DNA from 3 places in the Bradyrhizobium sp. HKCCYLS3013 genome. Region 1 is predicted to be linked to each of the others. Evidence: predicted binding sites of a transcription regulator. Region 1 holds the regulator's gene; each other region holds the start of a gene.
What was found. The regulator PhoB, encoded in region 1, activates phosphate uptake and scavenging genes when phosphate is short. The targets are predictions, from matches to a motif close to TGTCATNNANCTGTCAT.
Positions count from the first base shown of each region.

Region 1 (4,667 bases):
CCCAGCGACGAGCGCAACGGTCCTGCCGGGCTGCGACCGCCACCACAGCAGCCGCGGGGCACGAGGATGATCAATTGGAACAATCGTCATACTCGGACTATAGCAAGAGCCAGGCCAGTTCGGTAAAGCCCCGCTGCAGGCGAAAGCTACAGGAAAAAATCGGCTGCACTTGCCGGATCGCCCGCTCGCTTGGCAACCCGCTATCCAGTCGCGCACAGATCGTGACCAGCGGCGGGACCTCTCTCGTCCCCTCCCCCTTCACCGCGCCGAGGCACTCTGCGCCGCAATCTCGCGCTGCACGACCGCCTCGAACTGGCTGGCGGGCGCAGCGAACATCAGCCGGGTCTCCTCGTGGAACGCCGAGAAGATGCCGACAACGGTCGGCTGCCCGCCGACCTCGGCCAGGATCGGCGAGCCCGAATAGCCGAAATTGGCGAGGCAATGCACCGTCAGCAGCCGGGCATCGCTGGTCATGCCGGCGCTGCAATTGCGCTGGCCGGTCGGCGAATAGCGCCGCTCCTGGCCGTAGCCGATCTCTGAGATGGTTCCGGCGGTGGTCGCAGCCTGCAGTTCCTCGCGCGTCAGCGCCTTGACCGCGACCGGCTTCGACGGCAGCGCATCCTTCAGCACGATCAGCGCCCAATCGGCGGGCGAGCGGTCGAGCGACCATCTGTCGTGCCGGGTCGGGACGAAGTCCGGCGCCACGATCAGCTTGTCGGCGACCGACGATGCCGCCGGCGTGCCCCTGTTCATGCCGGCCAGGAAGCGGACATTGCCGGGGCTGACCTGCGCGACGCCGTTGAACACGCAATGCGCGGCGGTGAGCACGACGCGCGGCGCGACCAGAGTGCCGGTGCACCAGCCGCCGGTCGAGTATTGCGCGACGGTGACGACGCCGATCGACGACGCCGGCCACGAGGTGGGATCGACGACCTCGCCGATGTGGCGGTCGAGCCCGAGCAGTTGCTCCGGACGCGGAGCGGCGACGCCCGCCTCCGCCGATTCCGGCTTCGGCCGCCAGGCCGCAATGGCGCTCTGGGCCTGGACGCGCTGCGGCTCCGTCAGCTTGACCCTCTGCACGTCGCGGCCGGCCGATCGCACGCCGCTGCGACCCGCCATCACCAGCCAGGCGTAGCCCTGCACGACGTCCTGCTTCACGCCGCGACCGTCGAGCAGCATCAGGCCCAGCATGTATTGCGACTGGGCGAAGCCCTGCGCTGCCGCGCGGCTGAACCAGCGGCCGGCTTCGCCATAATTGCTCGCGACACCTTCGCCGTTGACATAGGCGATGCCGAGATAATGCTGGGCGACGGCGAGGCCCTGATCGGCGGCCTTGCGATACCACGCCAGCGCCTCGGCGGGGTTGCGCGGTTGGCCCCAGCCGAAGGCCTCCATGAAGCCGACGTCGAACTGCGCCCGCGCATCGCCCTTGGCGGCCAGCGGCAGCAGGCGGCGCATCGCCGCGGCGTGTTGTCCGTTTCCCGCCGCGGCGACCGCGTCTTCGAGCTCGGCGGCCGCGGCGCCCGCCGCGCTGCCGAGCAGGACGGCTAGAGATATGATGATGATCTTGATCAAGGGCGTCCGCTGGGACCGAAACATCGTCAGGGGCCGCCGAGCTGACATGATCAAGACGGCGGCGGCGTGGCGGAAAGCGGACCACGATCTCCTCAATCGGGCCCCCTCGCGCCTCACACCTGCTTCATCCTCACGCCCGATCGCCCCTTACACCTGCTCGCTCTTGGCGAAGCGATCATCGAGCGCATAGCCGGCGCCGCGCACGGTGCGGATCGGGTCCTGCTCGCGGCCCGGATTGAGCAGCTTGCGCAGGCGGCCGATATGGACGTCGACCGTGCGCTCGTCGATATAGATGTCGCGGCCCCAGACGCTGTCGAGCAGCTGCTCACGGCTGAACACGCGGCCGGGATGCTCCAGGAAAAACTCGAGCAGGCGGTATTCGGTCGGGCCGAGATCGATCGGCCGTCCCGAGCGCGCCACGCGGCGCTTCTCGCGGTCGAGCTCGATGTCGCCATAGGACAGCACGGTCGCCAGCCGCTCCGGGCTCGCCCGCCGCAGCAGGCCCTTCACGCGCGCCAGCAGCTCCGGCACCGAGAACGGCTTGACGATGTAGTCGTCGGCGCCGGTCGCGAGGCCGCGCACGCGCTCGCTCTCCTCGCCGCGCGCGGTGAGCATGATGATCGGCAATTGCCGGGTCTCGGACCGCGCCCGCAGGCGGCGGCACAGCTCGATGCCGGACAGGCCCGGCAGCATCCAGTCGAGCACGACGAGATCGGGAACGCGCTCCTTCAGCCGTGTGTCGGCCTCGTCTCCGCGCGCCACCGTCTCGACCTCGTAGCCTTCGGCCTCGAGGTTGTAGCGCAGGAGCGTCGTCAGCGCCTCCTCGTCCTCCACCACCAGAATTCGGGCGCCCATGTCAGAACCGTCTCTCTCAGTTGCCGGGGATCGTCGATGCGAAGCTCGTCATGTCGCCCTTCGGGCGCTTGTCCATGATCTGCTGGCCTTCGATCATATAGAAGACGGTCTCCGCGATGTTGGTCGCGTGATCGCCGATGCGCTCGATGTTCTTGGCGCAGAACATCAGATGGATGCAGAACGAGATGTTGCGCGGATCCTCCATCATGTAGGTCAGGAGTTCGCGGAACAGCGAGGTGCAGATGGCGTCGACCTCCTCGTCGCCCTTCCACACCGTCATCGCCGCCGGCAGGTCGTGCGCGGCATAGGCGTCCAGCACCGTCTTGACCTGCGACTGCACCAGGTCGGTCATGTGCTCGAGCCCGCGGATCAGCTTGAGCGGATGGAAGTCGCTCTCCAGCGCCGCGACGCGCTTGCCGATGTTCTTGGCGAGATCGCCGATGCGCTCCAGATCGGTGGCGACCCGCATCGCACCGACGATCTCGCGCAGGTCGACCGCCATCGGCTGTCGCCGGGCGATGGTAAGAACGGCGCGCTCCTCGATGATGCGCTGCAGCTTGTCGACCTCGGCGTCGGTGGCGACCACCTTCTGGCCGAGCGCGATGTCGCGCCGCACCAGCGCATCGACGGAATCGACGATCAGACGCTCGGCGAGGCCGCCCATTTCCGACACCAGCCGGGTGAGATCCTGCAGATCGCTGTCGAACGCCTTGGCGGTATGTTCACTGGCCATGATGATCTCCTGAAGTCAATGTCGTCGGCGTCAGCCGAACCGGCCGGTGATGTAATCCTGGGTCCGCCGATCGCTCGGCGAGGTGAAGATCTTGCTGGTGTCGTCGAACTCGATCAGCTCGCCGAGATACATGAAGGCGGTCTTGTCGGAGACGCGCGCCGCCTGCTGCATGTTATGCGTCACGATGGCGATCGTATAGTTTTCGGCGAGCTCCTGGATCAGCTCCTCGACCTTGGCGGTCGAGATCGGATCGAGCGCCGAGCACGGCTCGTCGAACAGGATCACCTCCGGCCGGACCGCCACGGTGCGCGCAATGCACAGCCGCTGCTGCTGGCCGCCTGACAGCGACAGGCCCGAAGCGTTGAGCTTGTCCTTGACCTCGTTCCACAACGCGCCGCCGCGCAGTGCCTTCTCGACCCGGTCGTCCATCTCCGACTTGGAGATCTTCTCATACAGCCGGATACCGAAGGCGATGTTCTCGTAGATCGTCATCGGGAACGGCGTCGGCTTCTGGAACACCATGCCGACCCGGGCCCGCAGCAGGTTGAGGTCGAGCTTGGGATCGAGGATGTTGGTGTTGTCCAGCATGAGCTGGCCAACGGCGCGCTGGCCCGGGTAGAGATCGTACATCCGGTTGAAGATGCGCAGCAGGGTCGACTTGCCGCAGCCGGACGGGCCGATGAACGCGGTGACGCGGTTGGTCCCCAGCGACAGGTTGATGTTCTTCAGCGCGTGGTGATCGCCGTAATAGAAGTTCAGGTTGCGCGCGGTCACCTTGGCGGGGGCTTCCGGCAAAACCTTGCCGTTCAGCGCGGCGGGATTGGGCTGGCTGACGGATACGGACAGGTCGGTCATTTTGCGTTCCTCTCGGCGCCGAGAATGCGTGCACTGACATTCAGGGCGAGCACGGCCAGAGTGATCAGAAGGGCTCCGCTCCAGGCCAGCTGCTTCCAATAGGCATAGGGGCTCTGGACGAAGTTGTTGATGGTGACGGGCAGGTTGGCCATCGTCTTGGAGAGGTTGAGGCTCCAGAACTGGTTCGACAGCGCAGTGAACAGCAAGGGCGCGGTCTCGCCGGCGACGCGGGCGGTGGCCAGCAGCACGCCGGTGATCAGGCCCGAGCGCGCCGCGCGATAGGCGATGCGCCGGATCACCAGCGATCGCGGCAGGCCGAGCGCCGAGGCCGCCTCACGCAGCGGGTTGGGCACCAGCAGCAGCATGTCCTCGGTGGTGCGCAGCACCACGGGGATGACAATGACCGCCAGCGCCAGCGAGCCAGCGAGCGCCGAGAAGCCGCCCATCGGCACCACGACAGCGCCATAGATGAACAGGCCGATGATGATCGAGGGCGCCGACAGCAGGATGTCGTTGATGAAGCGGATCACCGAGGTCAGGCGGTCGTTGCGGCCGTACTCGGCCAGATAGGTGCCGGCGAACAGGCCGAGCGGCGCGCCGATGCCGACGCCGATGACCGTCATGATCAGAGAGCCGACGATGGCATTGC
Region 1 covers NZ_JBNPTK010000001.1:303,152-307,818, reverse strand. Annotated here, with positions in the region: gene ACQR1F_RS01415 (HoxN/HupN/NixA family nickel/cobalt transporter) at 1-90, opposite strand, end outside; gene ACQR1F_RS01410 (trypsin-like serine protease) at 259-1,575, opposite strand; gene phoB (phosphate regulon transcriptional regulator PhoB) at 1,723-2,430, opposite strand; gene phoU (phosphate signaling complex protein PhoU) at 2,447-3,163, opposite strand; gene pstB (phosphate ABC transporter ATP-binding protein PstB) at 3,194-4,018, opposite strand; gene pstA (phosphate ABC transporter permease PstA) at 4,015-4,667, opposite strand, start outside.

Region 2 (4,667 bases), on a different contig from region 1:
GCCCACCGCCTCGGACCAGCCGGGAAGCTCCCGCAAGGCAGTGGCGCGTGCCTCCGCCGACAATCGTTGCGGCATCTCGATCTCCTCTCGTGGTGCAATCGACCGGACACGTGGCAACATCCGGGCGATTGCGGGGTCTACCTCCAGCCGGATCGCGCCGGGGTCCGCCCGATCAGAGCCTTGTCACAGGCCGTTGCCGGAGGGGCTCGGACCTGTCCCGATCCCCCGGTGGCTGGTGCGATGGTAACCATGACGCAGATGTCACCCCGGGCGGACAAGAAATTTGCTACAGTTCAGCTCTATCGAAGGACGACGTGGCCAGACGAAGCCGCCTGTGGCATCGCCCGGGCCCAGGACCACCGGAGGACAGAATCTGGTAGATGCTCAGACCACGCCAGCGCAGCGCTCACGGATGCGCCCTGCCGTGTTCATCGTCATCGCCGGGATCCTTGCGGTCGTCGGCGCTTTGACGGGTGCCTACTATTTTGCGATGCGTCCCGTGGTGCTCAAGATCGCGGTCGGTCCGCCCAACAGCGACGACCTGAAGGTCGTCCAGGCCCTGACCCAGGCCTTTTCCCAGTCGCACGCCTCCGTCAGGCTGCGGCCGGTTCCGACCGAGGGCGCCGCCGAGAGCGCGCAGGCGCTGGCCGCCGCCAAGGTGGATCTTGCGATCGTGCGGGGTGACCTCGAGGTCCCAAAGAACGCACAGGCGGTGGCGACGCTGCGCAAGAACGTCGTCATCCTCTGGGTGCCCTCGTCCGGCAAGGGCAAGAGCCGCAAAGGTGGCGCCAAGATCACGAAGATCTCGCAGCTCGCGGGCCACAAAGTCGGCATCATCGGCCGGACGCCGGCGAACGCGAACCTGCTGAAGGTCATCCTGCGCCAATATGGCGTCGACCCCAGCAAGGTCGAGATCGTCCAATTCCCGATCACCGAGGCCGCCGAAGCGGTCCGAAGCCAGAGGGCCGATGTCTATCTGGCGGCCGGTCCCATCAACAGCAAGATCACGGCGGATGCGATCGCCGCCGCCACCAAGGAAAGCGGGCCTCCGACGTTCCTGGCCATCGATTCCGCCGCAGCCATCGCACAGAACCATCCCGAATACGAGGCCACCGAGATTCCGGCCGGCGCGTTCGGCGGGGCGCCCGATCGCCCCGAAGATGAAGTGAAGACGATCAGCTTCAATCACCACATCGTGGCACGCAAGGGCCTCACCGACTCGACGGTCTCGACGTTCACGCATCAGCTGTTCTCGGTGCGCCAGCAATTGCTGTCGGAATTTCCGCTTGCCGCCAAGATCGAGACGCCGGACACTGACAAGGACGCGGCGATCCCCGCTCATCCCGGCGCGGCGGCGTTCGTCGACGGCGAGGAGAAGACCTTCCTCGACCGCTACAGCGACTACATCTGGTGGAGCCTGATGGCGCTTTCGGCGATGGGTTCGGCCGGTGCGTGGTTCGCCGGCTATCTCAAGCGCGACGAACGCACCATCAACACCTCGCTGCGCGATCGTCTGCTGGAGATGATCACCATCGCGCGCAGGAGCGATTCGACCGAGGAGCTCGACCAATTGCAGAGCGAGGCCGACGAGATCCTGCGCAACACGCTGACCTTCTTCGAGGACGGTGCGATCGAGCACGCTGCGTTGACCGCGTTCAACATCGCGCTCGAGCAGTTCCACAACGCGGTGGCCGATCGCAAGCTCATCCTGATGAGCATGCCCGCCAATCTGCAGCGAACCGGCGCGCAGTTGCGTGCCGCCGGCACCTGAGGTCGGACCACGCTTGCGCTGCGGCCGTGTCACGCGGCGGCCGGGGCGCGATTGTAATTCCAGCGTCATCAATCTTTCCTAGGTCTGCCGGGCCGTGACTCGCGCCTGCTCCCGCGCGCGATCCGACCAGGAGATCCGCATGACGCTTCGCATTCCTCGACCGCACACAGCCCTGTCCCGCCGCCGCTTCCTGTCGACGGCCGCCGCAGCCGGCGTCACGACGCTGGCGATGCCCTATCTGAGCCGCGCCGCCGACCGGCCGCAGATCACGCATGGCGTGCAGTCCGGCGACGTCGGCATGGATGGCGGCGTGGTCTGGGCGCGTGCCGATCGGCCGTCGCAGATGCTGGTCGAGGTGGCGACCACCGAATCGTTCAAGGACGCGCGGGCGCTGCCACCGATCGCCGCGCTTCCGGAGAGCGACTTCACGGCCAAGATGCTGATCGAAGGCCTGCCGAGCGGCCAGGACATCTTCTACCGCGTCAAGTTCCGCGACCTGTCGCATACCGCGGTCGAAAGCGAGGCCGTGGCCGGCCGCTTCCGCACCGCGCCCGGCAACAAGCGCGACGTCTCGTTCGTCTGGGGCGGGGATGTGGCGGGGCAGGGCTGGGGCATCAATCCCGATGATGGCGGCATGTTCACCTTTGCGACGATGAAGAAGCACCGCCCGGATTTCTTCCTGCATTCCGGCGACACCATCTATGCCGACGGCCCGATCAAGTCCGAGGTAAAGCTGCCGGACAACAAGGTGTGGAAGAACCTCACCGTGGAAGAGAAGGCCAAGGTCGCCGAGACGCTCGACGAATTCCGAGCCGCCCACAAATACAATTTCCTCGACGAGAACGTTCGCGCCTTCAATGCCGAGGTGCCGATCTTCGTGCAGTGGGACGATCATGAGGTCACCAACAACTGGTCGGCTTCCAAGGAGCTGCCGGCGAGCTACAAGGAGCGCAACATCCAGCTGCTCGCGGCCCGCGCGGCGCGCGCCTTCCACGAGATGTATCCGATGCGCGAGAGCATCATCGAGCCGGGCCGCGTCTATCGCACCATCAACTACGGTCCGCATCTCGACGTGTTCGTGCTCGACGAGCGCAGCTACCGCGGCGCCAACGGTCCCAATCTCGAGGACAAATATGGCCCGGCGTCCTACTTCATCGGGCCGGAGCAGATGCGCTGGCTGAAGCAGGCGCTGCTCAATTCGCGCGCGACCTGGAAGGTGATCGCCTCCGACATGCCGCTCAGCATCATCGTCTATGACGACGCGGCCAACAAGAAGGGCTCGGAAGCCATCGCCCAGGGTGACGGCCCGGCGCGCGGCCGCGAGCTCGAGATTGCCGAGATCCTGCGCTTCATCAAGACGGCGCCGATCCAGAACACGGTGTGGCTGACGGCGGACGTGCACTACGCGGCCGCGCATTATTACGATCCGAACAAGGCGCAGTTCCAGGACTTCGAGCCGTTCTGGGAGTTCGTCTCCGGTCCGTTGCATGCCGGCACGTTCGGTCCGAACGAGCTCGACAACACCTTCGGCCCCGAGGTGCGCTTCATCAAGGCGCCCGGCCTCGACAAGCAGAACCTGCCGCCATCGGCCGGGATGCAGTTCTTCGGCCACGTCAAGATCGAAGGCGCAACGGGCCAGATGACCGTGACCCTGCGGGATCGCGCCGACGTCGCGCTGTGGTCGACCACGCTCGATCCGAAGCTCGGCTGAGGTCTTGTTGCTCGGCGGCAACACGATCGCGTGCTGCGACGGCAACTAATCGCGTCGCCGCAGCACGGCCTCCAGCGCCTCGGTCGGGCACGGCTTCGGCAGCCGCGGCCGGTCGGCGAATGCGGCCGGCACGCGGTCGGCGCCATAACCGGTCGAGAATGCGAAGGGAATGCCGAGCGCCGCCAGCCGCTCGGCAATCGCAAAGCTCTTCTCGCGGACCAGGCCGACATCGAGGAGTGCGAATTGCGGGACACGCTCGGCGATCATGGCGAGCGCGGTGGCGACGTCGGCTGCGATCCTGATGTCGGGAACGCCGAGGTCGGTGATCGTGTCTTCCAATCCGAGCGCAATGATGGGGTCGTCTTCGACGACCAGCACATGCTGATAGAACTCGGGCACGCCTGATTGCGAGCTGGTCATGGGATCTGCGGGTTCCAGGAGGAGGGACGGACCCCGCGGCCGGCGCCTCCTCTCGAGCGCGCTGGCGGGTTCCTGGAACCAAGGCAGCATATCAGAGTTCCTCTGTCGGTGCACTTGTGAACACAAGGAGCACGGATCACGCACATGCGTTGCGCACGGGGGATGACGATGCTGAGCCAGGGTGTGACCACGCTGAGCCGGGAACGGCCCTACAACAACCTGCTGCGGCGGCTCAGTCCGGCCGACTACGCGCTGATCTCGCCGAATCTGGTCGAGGACACGGCAACGCCGAACGAGCTGCTCTACAGTCCGGGCGACGACGTGCAGATCGTGCATTTTCCCTGCGGGCCGGCGCTGACGTCCTATCTCGTTCCCAATGAGGACGGTCGCGACGTCGAGACCATCCTGGTCGGCCGCGAGGGCGCCGTCGGCGGCATCGTCAGCGAGGGCTTCCTGCCCGCCTATACGCGGATCGTCGTCAAGTTCGGCGGCCCGTTCGCCCGGCTGCCGTTGTCCCGCCTGGCCGCCGCCAAGCTGCAATCCAAGACGCTGCGCAACGTGTTCGCGCGCTACGCCGATTGCATGCTGGCGCAGATGTTCCAGTCGACCGCCTGCAACGCGATCCATTCGATCGAGCAGCGCACGGCGAAGTGGATCGTGGCCGCGATGGACCGCACCGATGGCGAGCCGATCGTGCCGCTGACGCATGAGCAGCTGGCCACCCTGCTGGGCGTCGGCCGCAGCTACGTCAGCCGGGTTGTCCAG
Region 2 covers NZ_JBNPTK010000006.1:319,931-324,597, forward strand. Annotated here, with positions in the region: gene ACQR1F_RS14230 (4a-hydroxytetrahydrobiopterin dehydratase) at 1-75, opposite strand, end outside; gene ACQR1F_RS14235 (TAXI family TRAP transporter solute-binding subunit) at 425-1,771, shown strand; gene ACQR1F_RS14240 (alkaline phosphatase D family protein) at 1,911-3,482, shown strand; gene ACQR1F_RS14245 (response regulator) at 3,528-3,902, opposite strand; gene ACQR1F_RS14250 (Crp/Fnr family transcriptional regulator) at 4,071-4,667, shown strand, end outside.
Region 2: the regulator PhoB is predicted to act here: its motif matches at 1,824-1,840, upstream of ACQR1F_RS14240 (alkaline phosphatase D family protein).

Region 3 (4,667 bases), on a different contig from region 1:
GGTGTTTTCGGCCTTGATGGGCATCTCGCTGTCGTCGATCTTTCTGGTGTACACCCACACCTCGATCGTGCGGGTGTTCTTCATCACCGCGGCGACGTTCGGCGCGCTCAGCCTGTACGGCTACACGACCAAGCGTGACATGACGGGCATGGGCTCGTTCCTGTTCATGGGCCTGATCGGCATCGTGCTGGCGAGCCTGGTGAACCTGTTCCTGGCGAGCTCGATGCTGCAGTTCATCGTCTCGGTGATCGGCGTGTTCGTGTTCGCCGGCCTGACCGCCTGGGATACGCAGCGCCTGAAGAACGAGTACATCTACGGCTACGCCTCCGCGGGCGGCGACATCGCCGAGCGCGCAGCGATCACCGGCGCGCTGTCGCTGTACCTGAACTTCATCAACCTGTTCACGCTGCTGCTGCAGCTGCTCGGACAGCGCGACTGATCCAACCGCTCGAACGAGCGACCTTCGAAGCCCCGGCCTCACCGCCGGGGCTTTTCGTTTGCACAAACCCGATTGCGACCGGCGCAAAGCGGCAGCGACAGCCATGCCGCGAGGCCGGATTGATCGCCGCGTCCGCGTGGGTATGCTTGCACCCCATGTCGAACATTGAAATCCGGCCCACCCAGGAGGCCGACCTCCCCGCCATCACCGCCATCTACGGCCAGGCCGTCCGCGAGGGCACGGCCACCTTCGAGCTCGACCCTCCGGATCTGGCGGAGATGACGCGCCGCTTCCGGGCGCTCCGCGACGGCGGCTTCCCCTATTTCGCCGCCCTGCTGGACGGAGAGGTGGTAGGCTATGCCTATGCCGGGCCCTACCGGCCCCGCCCTGCCTATCGCTTCACGGTGGAGAACTCGGTCTATCTCGCTCCCGCCAGCCAGCGTCGCGGCATCGGGATGCGACTGATGCGGCAGCTGATCGACGCCTGTGAGGAGGGAGGCTTTCGCCAGATGATCGCCGTCATCGGCGACTCCGCCAATGCCGGCTCGGTCGGGCTGCATACCGCCTGCGGCTTCCAGATGATCGGCACCCACCCGAGCGTCGGCCTGAAATTCGGCCGCTGGCTCGATACTGTGATGATGCAGCGCCCGCTCGGGGCCGGGAGCAGCGACGTCCCGGCGTAAAAGCGACGCCGGTCGAAATGTCGTGATCACCCGGCGGGTCGGATCAGACCAGCGCCGGCTTCGGCGCGATCGCCAGCAACACGCGCTCAAGCTCGTGGCCGCGGCGCAGGATCAGCCCGGTGGCCGAGATCACGCTGTACATGCCCTGCTTGCGTGCGAGACGCGGATCCTTCTCGATGCGGTAGATCGGCACCTCGGACGCCCGGCGAAACACGGAGAAGACGGCCCGGTCACGCAGGAAGTCGATCGAATAGTCGCGCCACTCACCGTCGGCGACCATGCGACCGTAGAGGTTCAGGATGCGGTTCAGCTCCAGGCGGTCGAACGTCACCCGGTTCGGCGCTGCGGCCGCACTGCGCGCCGCCGCGCGGTTCTCGCTGGGGTCGGCGTCCTCCGGCGTGAGGTTCATTGGCGTCCTCCTGTCATCTGTGTGACATGATCGCGCCATCCGGCAGAAGCCGCAAGGGGCCGTTTTCGTTGTTGAAGTTCGACCGAGCCTGCAAGGTCATCAGTTCCGCGAACACGCAAGCGTCACGGGATCGTTAGCGGAATCATAATCGCGCCGTCTTTCCGCCCACCGACCGCCCCCGACCTTCGGCATAAGATTCGTGTGCGTTGGCCCGGTCCTTTCGGTTCCGGATTCCTCAGCCCCCAGCCCCCCGGGGTCGTCAGGATCGGGTCTATTCACAAGTAAGGCAAAGGGCCAACGCAAGTTGGTCCTTTTGCTTTTCTGGCGTGAGCTGCCGGAAGATGTCGCGGCGCGCCGTCGCACGGACGTGACGCGCCTCACGCAGGTCAGCGAAAACGAAGATCGGGACGACGGAAGATCAGCGCTCGGGACCACGCGCCGTTGCTGAAGCCCGTCCGCCCAACGGCAACTCGGAAAAGGCGGCGCCGAGCATCGGCCCAGGGCGGTCGCGACTGCCGTCCTGCACATAGACGACGGTGCCATCGACGCCCTCGCGGGCGATCTTCTCCAGCGGCACGCTCCAGCTGACCGGCGACCCGGTCCAGTCACCCAGCTTCTGGAGACCGCGAACGACGTTGTAATAGGTCAGGTCGCGGCCGCTGTTCTCGCCGCGCCCGACCGAGATCGGGACCACCCGCGAGATCGAGCAGACCCAGACCTCGCCGTGCCGGCGCGGCGCATGCTCGCTGGCCGCGGCGACCGAGACGGCGAGCTCCTGGCCGTCGACCGACAGCCTCACCGGCACCGACATCACCGCGCCGCCCTGGACGGTTTCCTCGATCGCGCCTTCGATGGCCTCACGGTCGCTGCCGATCACATGCACAGAGCCGTTGATCACCGCCTGCGGCGTATAGACCTCGCGGTCCCCGCGCGCACGAGAATAGGCCCGCTGCCGGGCCGTGAAGCGGGAGTCGGCCAGCGTGTCCTTCCAGCCGAGATAGTCCCAGTAGTCGATCGGCAGCGACAACGCGATGACCGAAGGATCTCTGGCGAGCTCGCCGAGGATCTTGTCAGCCGGCGGGCAGGACGAACAGCCTTGAGAGGTGAAGAGTTCGATCACCGCACGGGGATCGGACGCGGCGGGCCGGACGAAAGCGATGACCGCACAGACACTCAGCGCTGCGCGCGACCACCACGACATCTGTCCACTCATCGCCACTGTCCCGTCTGGACCACCGTCCGCTGCGCCCTGCGCATCACTGCATCCGCGATGCCGTCCTCGTAGTTAACAAACCGAAAATGCAAAGGAGGCGGCCTTTGTCATAGGCCGCCTCCTTCATCACCCGCTACTCACTTCAGAGTGAGCCAAACTGTCGCATCGCGCTTTGGTTAAGCGGCGAGCTTGCGCAGCACGTAGTGCAGGATGCCGCCGTTGCGGTAGTAGTCGAGCTCGTCGAGCGTATCGATCCGGCAGAGCAGCGGCACCTGCCGCGCCGCACCGTCGGCCGAGACGATCTCGGCGGTCAGGGTTTGGCGCGGCTTCAGGTCGCCCTGCAGGCCCTTGATGGTAACCTTCTCGTCGCCCTTGAGGCCGAGCGAGGACCAGGACGTGCCTTCCTGGAAGGTGAGCGGCAGCACGCCCATACCGACCAGGTTGGAGCGATGGATGCGCTCGAAGCTCTGGCAGATCACGGCGCGGACGCCGAGCAGCCGGGTACCTTTGGCGGCCCAGTCGCGCGATGAGCCGTTGCCGTATTCGGCGCCGGCGAACACCACCAGCGGCACACCCTCTTCCTGATACTTCATCGCGGCGTCGTAGATCGACATCTGCTCGCCGTCGGGCCAGTGCTTGGTCAGACCGCCCTCTGGGATGTTGCCGTCGGCGCCCTTGAGCATGAAGTTCTTGATGCGGATGTTGGCGAAGGTGCCGCGCATCATGATCTCGTGATTGCCGCGGCGGGTGCCGTACTGGTTGAAGTCGGCCGGGCGAACCTGGTGCTCGCTGAGGAACTTGCCGGCGGGCGAGGTCAGCTTGATCGAACCGGCCGGCGAGATGTGATCGGTCGTGATCTTGTCGCCGAACAGCGCCAGCACGCGGGCCTCGACGATGTCCTTGATCGGCTCCGGCTCCTTCTTCATGCCTTCGAAATACGGCGGGTTCTGCACGTAGGTCGACGACATGTTCCAGCGATAGGTTTCGCTCTCGACGGTCTTGATCTTGCGCCAGTTGGTGTCGCCCTTGAACACGTCGGCGTAGCGCTTCTTGAAGATCGACGCCTTGACGAACTTCTTGACGAAGTCGTTGACCTCCTTGGTCGTCGGCCAGATGTCCTTCAGGTAGACCGGCTTCTTGTCCTTGCCGATGCCGATCGGCTCGACCGCAAGGTCCTTGGTCACGGTGCCGGCCAGCGCATAGGCGACGACCAGCGGCGGCGAGGCCAGGTAGTTGGCCTGCACGTCCGGCGAGACGCGGCCTTCGAAGTTGCGGTTGCCCGACAGCACGGCCGCCGCGACGACGCCATTGTCGTTGATCGACTTCGAGATCTCCTCCGGCAGCGGGCCGGAATTGCCGATGCAGGTGGTGCAGCCGAAGCCGACCAGATTGAAGCCGACCTTGTCGAGATCCTTCTGCAGGCCGGAGTTCGCGAGGTATTCAGCAACCACCTGACTGCCCGGGGCGAGCGAGGTCTTCACCCACGGCTTGGCCTTGAGGCCCTTGGCGGCGGCGTTGCGGGCCAAGAGGCCGGCGCCGATCAGCACGCTCGGGTTCGAGGTGTTGGTGCAGGAGGTGATGGCGGCGATGACGACGTCGCCATGGCCGATATCGAAGTCTTTGCCCTCGACCGGGAAGCGCTGCTCGGCCGCATCGGGCTTCTTGTACTCGCCGGCCAGCGCGGTCGCGAAGCCTTCGGCGACTGCGGGGAGCGCGATGCGGCCCTCGGGACGCTTCGGACCGGCCATCGACGGCACGACGTCGGCGAGATCGAGGGTCAGCGTCTGTGTGAACACCGGGTCGGCCGACTTGGCGGTGCGGAACAGGCCCTGCGCCTTGGCATAGGCCTCGACCAGCGCGACGCGCGGCGCCTTGCGGCCGGAGGTCTTGAGATAATCGATCGTCGCGGTGTCGACCGGGAAG
Region 3 covers NZ_JBNPTK010000018.1:30,958-35,624, reverse strand. Annotated here, with positions in the region: gene ACQR1F_RS26545 (Bax inhibitor-1/YccA family protein) at 1-439, shown strand, start outside; gene ACQR1F_RS26540 (GNAT family N-acetyltransferase) at 595-1,122, shown strand; gene ACQR1F_RS26535 (DUF2794 domain-containing protein) at 1,166-1,531, opposite strand; gene ACQR1F_RS26530 (DUF1223 domain-containing protein) at 1,950-2,732, opposite strand; gene acnA (aconitate hydratase AcnA) at 2,921-4,667, opposite strand, start outside.
Region 3: the regulator PhoB is predicted to act here: its motif matches at 1,543-1,559, upstream of ACQR1F_RS26535 (DUF2794 domain-containing protein).